Regions from separate parts of the Pantoea sp. BRR-3P genome, predicted to be linked through region 3. Evidence: predicted binding sites of a transcription regulator. Region 3 holds the regulator's gene; each other region holds the start of a gene.

Region 1 (2,273 bases), 560 kb from region 3:
CGGTACGCTGTCGTCGAGATAAATGCGGCAGATCCAGTCAGGATAAAGCTCGCGCGCCACTTCGATGTTTTTGATCAGCGTTTCACAGTAGCGTGGCTGATCGCCGAACAGGCTGAAGGCGATGATATTCTCCGCGGGGTTACTGCGATGAAACGGCGGCGGCGCGGCGGAAGGTAACGCGACTTTCTGGCCCTTACTGAAGGTCGCATCGGATTTCTCCAGCGACTCCAGGCCGTAACGCGCCACTTCATCGTGCTTTTCCAGCCAGCCGCAAACTTCCGTCAAGCCATCCAGCCAGGTTTCCGAGGCTTGTGCACGCTGCGCCGGCGGGGCCTGATAGACCTTCTGGTAAATCTTATACGCTTTTTTATATTCGCCCACACGCATCAGTGTTAGCGCGTAGTCGCTAAGCACCTGCATATGCTGAGGCAAAACGCGCAGCACTTCTTCACAACACTGACGCGCAAGGGGATAGTTCGCAGCCGTCATGGCTGCGCGAAATCGTGCTGCTGCACCTTCAACGCGTGATTGCGCAGCAGCGGGATTATTAAGGGAATGAGGGCGTGAGACAGAAACCATTTTGCGCATAAGTAATTTCTCAGTAAGACTGAAATAGCGCGCATTCTAATCAGGCAATTATTGAGCTCCCTATGGTCCTGGTCTCGAATTCATCCCTTGAATGGCGCACTAAATTAAACGACGCGCGGCTTCAACAACAATTTTCACCGCATCACTTTCGGTCTGCTTCATGGTCGCCGCATCTGGAATCTCTTTCTGCGTACGGTTCACGATGACGCCAGCCACCATGCCGGCACGCAGCCCCTGACTGGCGCACATGGTTAACAGTGTAGCGGATTCCATCTCATAGTTAAGAACGCCCATTTGCTGCCACTCATTCATCGAGCCCTGGAAGCGATTCACGACGCGGCCCGAGAAGGTGTCGTAGCGTTCCTGGCCAGGGTAGAAGGTGTCTGAAGAGGCGGTGATGCCAATGTGTGTTTTCGCGCCACACTCTTCCGCCGCAGCGACCAGCGCGGTGGTGCAGGCAAAATCGGCCACGGCCGGGAACTCCATCGGCGCAAAGTGCAGGCTGGCACCATCAAGGCGAACAGAGGCGGTGGTGACCAATACATCGCCAACATTAATATGCGGCTGAATCGCGCCGGTGGTGCCAACGCGCAGGAAAGTACGCACGCCAAGCTGCGCCAGCTCTTCTACCGCAATCGACGTGGATGGCCCGCCGATACCGGTTGAACACACCACCACAGGTTTTCCATCCACTTCCGCCAGATAGGTGGTGAACTCCCGGTGTGAAGCCAGATGCTGCGGATTGTCCATCAGCGCGGCAATTTTCTTCACGCGCTCTGGATCGCCGGGAACGATGGCAAGGGTGGCGCCTTTGAGGGAAGCTTTGGTAATACCAAGGTGGAAAACGTCAGACTGGGCCATAACAGACTCCTGCTAAATAGGGGGGATGTGCGCGCCACTCTACGTGAGCAGGCAGCATAATTATGTGATTCATTTCACCATCAACAATGAAAATTACATTATCAGAAAAATATTATGTGATTATCGTCACACATTAACGCTGTGCAATTCTGAATTGCTACAAGCGGTGCTGTGTAAGTTCTTAGCGCAATGTTAATAGAGAAGAAGTATGCATGAAAAATTCCTCGGCACCCTACGTCAGCCTGGCTTACCTCAGCCAGGCTATAGTTACGTGATTGCGCAATGGCTAGCACGGAGAGAATAATGAAAACCGAAGACAATATGACACAAAAAACGGCGCCCGGCGGCTTTGCGCCGGCAGTTCAGCCCACCGCAAGCAGCACCATTATTACCGCCAGCGACGCGATTCATGCGGGTGAAACCTCAGTCCCAAGCCAGGGCGAAAATCTGCCCGCCTATTATGCTCGGCCAAAAGCGTATCAGGGTACGCTGCCGGTCGTTTTAGTGGTGCAGGAGATTTTCGGGGTGCATGAGCATATCCGCGATATCTGCCGCCGTTTGGCGCTGGAAGGCTATCTGGCGATTGCCCCTGAGCTCTATTTCCGCGAAGGCGATCCTAACGATTACAACGACATTCCCACCTTGTTCAAAGAGTTGGTGAGCAAGGTGCCGGATACGCAGGTACTGTCCGATCTCGATCATGTGGCCAACTGGGCAGCACGCCATGATGGCGATATCCGTCGCCTGGCCATTACCGGTTTCTGCTGGGGCGGACGCATTAGCTGGCTGTTTGCTGCACACAATCCGCAGGTGCGTGCCGCAGT
Region 2 (2,273 bases), 940 kb from region 3:
AGCGCCAGCGGCGAAGCATATGCCGGGCCGAGCAGCATATCCTGCCAGACATCAATAGCGGTAAAGGCATAGCTGCGCAGATAGCCGAGCGGTGTAATGCCCAATTCACGCGCGCGACCTTCACGCATGAGAATCACCGCCGCCGCGCCATCGGTTAACGGCGTGCTGTTGGCGGCCGTCACCGAGCCGTGGCGGCGATCAAATGCCGGGCGCAGTTTGGCGTAATCCGCTGCGCTCGCGTTAAAACGAATATTATTGTCCTGCTCGATCGGGGCTTTCCACGGCGGTACAAAGGCGGGCATGACTTCCTGCGTTAACACGCCCGATTGCCAGGCGCGTGCCGCGTGCTGATGCGAACGCAGCGCTAACGCATCCTGCTGCTCACGCGTGATGCCGTGCGATTTCGCCATCTGTTCGGCAGTATCGCCCATACGCAGCCCGGTAGAGTACTCCGCCACTGCCGGTGGTACCGGCAAGAGATCGCGTGGACGTAAGCGGCGCAAGATAGTGAGCTTCTGGCTGAAACTGCGCGCTTTGTTGAGATCGACTAACGCGCGCGCCAGGGTTTTACTCACGCCAATCGGCAGCACCGAGGAAGAGTCGGCACCTCCGGCAATGCCCGCATCGATTGTGCCAGCCATCAAGCTTTCCGCCACGTTAGCCACCGCCTGAAAACTGGTGGCGCAGGCACGGCTCACGCTGTAAGCATCGGTGTGCACGCCCAATCCGCTGCTCAGGACAATTTCACGCGCAATGTTCGGCGCTTCCGGCATCTGCACCACCTGGCCAAACACCAGCTGGTCGATGATTTCCACCGGTAACTCGCTGCGCGCCATCAGTTCACTCACCACCATGCGCCCTAATTCAAGCGCAGGAATGCCATGGAAATCCGTCGCCTGACGGGCAAAAGGGGTACGTAATCCGTGGGTTATGGCGATACGTTCGCCCTGACGCGTCAGCAGCGGCTGCGCTTTGCTCATTGCAATCACCTGTAATTTTCGACCAGGGCATCATTGCCAAACAGGTCTGACCTGATCATCAGTGTTAACTAAGTGTTGCTAAGTCGCCAATAACTAGAGGGAAAAAGTGCGAGGGAATACACGAAAATGAGTTAAGGCTGCCGAAGGGGATTCCGGCAGCGACGGGATTAGCGTAAGCCGAGCTGGAAGATCAGGGTTTCCGCCTGGCAGGCAAAAGTGAAGTCGACGCTCAAACGCACCGCGTCACCCTCTTCCGTAAACTCAGCACGAATATCGCAGGGATCGGATTCCACCTGACGCGCTTTTTCAGTCAAATGCGTGAGCATCGCATCAGCTGCATGACGATCGGCAAACACACCAGACCAACTTGCGGTGCAATCGGTATTATCCATCACGGTGCCAACATCTACACAGCAGCAGGCAGCCGTTTCGTTAGCACTACATTTATTAATGGCAGCAGTCATTATTCTCTCCTGACGATAAATCAACACAATCGGATCATTTTCTGCAGCAAAGTCTACGCCTACAGCCTTTTCACATCTATCATCAAGTCGCTAAGTGACGAATATCACACTAAAAATTGATCCAAAACAAAATTGACCGTTATGCTGAGGTTGAACCGCTAAGTTTTTGTTAAGCAGATCTGATTTTATCGATCAAATCAGAAATATTTAAAAAACAATATTGCAACAAATACACAGGTCGGACCTATACTCGTCGCACTGGTCTGATATGTCGTTTTGCCGTCAGTCCCTACAATTCGCCGCTCTTTGTTACGCGACGTAACAACGTTTAATAATAAATTTAGATGAGGTTGTGGTCATGAACCATAAAAACCTGTTTGCAAAGTCAGCTGTGGCAGCTGCAGTAACGCTCGTCTGTTCCCATGTTTACGCCGCAGGCTTTCAGCTTAATGAATTTTCAGCAATTGGTTTAGGTCGTGCTTATTCAGGTGAAGGCGCAATGGGCGATACCGCCGCATCTGCCAGCCGAAACCCAGCCACCATGGCGCTGATGGATCGTCCCTCTTTCTCCATCGGCGCGGTTTATATTGATCCCGAAGTCGATATTAGCGGTCAAAGTCCGTTGTCTGGTCGCAGCCTTGATGCGAAGAATATTGCGCCAAACCAGTGGATCCCGAATATTCACTACGTGCACCCGATTAACGATCAATGGTGGATTGGCGCCTCTGCAACCTCTAATTATGGCCTGGCAACTGAATTTAACGATGGTTATACCGCGGGCGGCTACGGCGGTAAAACCGACTTGATGACCGGCAACTTTAATATCAGC
Region 3 (2,273 bases):
TTTCTCCATGTGAAAACGATCCGGCAGCTGATGATAGAGAATTGCATCAGCCAGCACGCGCAAACGTGCGGAGATGATTTTGGCGTTCCAGCGGATCACCGCTTCAGCGTGGCTCTCCTCCACCAGTTTCTGTACCTCTTCGGGCTGATGCAGACTGACCGAGATGTGTTCCTGCAAATCCAGCGCCACCTGGAAGGCGCGCGTCAGGCGCTTGTGACTGTTATCGCGGCTGGCCGACAGCATATGCATTTGCTGGTAACAGGTAGTGATGAGATCGACCGCTTTCTGCTGGCGCGCCAGCAGCGGCGGTAACGCTTTTTCCGGATCGGTCAGCTGTGTCAGTAAGGTGTATTTGGCATCGCAATAATCCGCCAGCTCGCGAAACAGCAGGCTGAGCGATTCACGCATCGGCTGCTCTTTCCACAGCCAGAACCAGAACCAGTTGAACAAGCCGTACCACAGCGTACCGCCAATATAGAGCAGCGGCGGCACCCATATCGGCATGCGCCCAACCAGGCTGAGCGTAAAGATAGCAGCGATTAAGGTGGCGGGCAGCAGGCGTGCATGCAGCGGGCCGATTTCGCCGGTCACGCCGATCAGCAGCGGCAGCGCCAGCAGGATCAACGGCAGCGGAATCTGGTAAGCGGTCAAAATTTGCATCAGGAAGCTGCCGGTGGCAAACAGCGAACCACCCACAATCAAGCGTTTGAAAAAGCGTTTGTGCGGCGTATCCAGACCCGCCATATTGCAGCAGGCAGGCACTAACGAGAACAGCAGACCTTTTTGCAGATCGCCAAACAGCCAGCCGAGAGCCACAGGCAGGCACAGCACCAGCGTTTGCCGCAGTGCATAGTTAACTTCAGGATGATAGATGATTCGGCGCCACATCAGCTCATCGCAAATAGAAACGGCGCGATGTTGCCATCACGCCGTGGGTGAGAAGAAATTAGCGGGTGCCGTAGACGACGATGGTTTTACCGTGTGCAGAGATCAGGTTCTGATCTTCCAGCATTTTCAGGATACGACCCACGGTTTCGCGTGAGCAGCCCACGATCTGACCAATCTCCTGACGGGTGATTTTAATTTGCATGCCGTCTGGGTGAGTCATCGCATCTGGCTGTTTAGCCAGATTAAGCAGCGTTTGCGCGATACGTCCTGTTACGTCAAGGAAAGCAAGGTTGCCCACTTTCTCTGATGTCACTTGCAGACGACGCGCCATTTGCGACGAAAGTCGCATTAAAATATCCGGGTTTACCTGAATCAGCTGACGGAATTTTTTGTAGGAAATTTCAGCCACTTCACAGGCAGACTTCGCACGCACCCAGGCACTACGTTCCTGGCCTTCTTCGAAAAGACCGAGTTCGCCGATGAAATCTCCCTGATTGAGGTAGGAGAGAATCATCTCTTTGCCTTCTTCATCTTTAATCAGTACCGCTACGGAACCTTTCACGATGTAGTACAGCGTTTCCGCTTTCTCACCCTGATGGATGAGCGTGCTTTTGGACGGATATTTGTGAATATGGCAATGGGACAGGAACCATTCGAGTGTAGGGTCTGTTTGCGGTTTGCCGAGAACCATTCGCTATTATCCTCTGTTGTAATCGTGCCCAAAATACAGGGGGCATTTTTTCCCTGTCAGGCGGTTTAATCGTCGAGCGTTTCCAGTAATGGAAAAATTATTCCGGGTCATTCTTAAGCTACGCTTTTGATTCTTCCCGCCTTCGTCTGTAACGACGAAAATATTTTCAGCACTGTTTGTAGCACAGCTTTTGCGAGCTGTCTTGTGTTGTCTCGCTTCAGCAAACGGGGGAATAGTCTGGATTGCTGTTTATCAGGTGAAAGCGTACTCTGGCGGCAAAACCGCCGCTTCAGGAGAAAGAATCATGCAGGCACGAGTGAAATGGGTGGAAGGTCTTACCTTTCTCGGAGAATCCTCATCCGGACATCAGGTGTTAATGGACGGGAATTCCGGTGATAAAGCGCCAAGTCCAATGGAGATGGTGTTAATGGCAGCAGGGGGTTGCAGCGCCATTGATGTGGTCTCGATTCTGCAAAAAGGGCGCAGCGATGTGGCCGATTGCGAAGTGAAACTCACCTCTGAACGCCGCGAAGAAGCACCGCGTATTTTTACCCACATCAACCTGCATTTTATTGTCAGCGGCAAAGCGTTGAGTGATAAGGCGGTTTCCCGCGCGGTTGATTTGTCAGCGGAAAAATATTGCTCGGTGGCGATCATGCTGGGCAAAGGCGTGGAAATCACCCATAGCTATGAA

The links. Region 3 encodes CRP, which controls carbon source genes, mostly activating them, when cyclic AMP is high. Its sites were predicted from a motif close to ATGTGANNNNNNTCACAT; they were not measured.
Region 1: a site for CRP is predicted at 1,564-1,581, ahead of udp (uridine phosphorylase). Genes of this name have one in related genera too.
Region 2: a site for CRP is predicted at 1,537-1,554, ahead of AAGR08_RS05055 (YfcZ/YiiS family protein). Genes of this name have one in related genera too.

The regions. Positions count from the first base shown of each region.
Region 1 is NZ_CP155066.1:3,838,508-3,840,780, forward strand. Features, by position in the region: gene AAGR08_RS17745 (hypothetical protein) at 1-588, opposite strand, end outside; gene udp (uridine phosphorylase) at 688-1,449, opposite strand; gene AAGR08_RS17755 (dienelactone hydrolase family protein) at 1,753-2,273, shown strand, end outside.
Region 2 is NZ_CP155066.1:1,096,872-1,099,144, reverse strand. Features, by position in the region: gene fadI (acetyl-CoA C-acyltransferase FadI) at 1-980, opposite strand, end outside; gene AAGR08_RS05055 (YfcZ/YiiS family protein) at 1,148-1,444, opposite strand; gene fadL (long-chain fatty acid transporter FadL) at 1,803-2,273, shown strand, end outside.
Region 3 is NZ_CP155066.1:155,772-158,044, forward strand. Features, by position in the region: gene AAGR08_RS00680 (YccS/YhfK family putative transporter) at 1-888, opposite strand, end outside; gene crp (cAMP-activated global transcriptional regulator CRP) at 947-1,579, opposite strand; gene AAGR08_RS00690 (OsmC family protein) at 1,884-2,273, shown strand, end outside.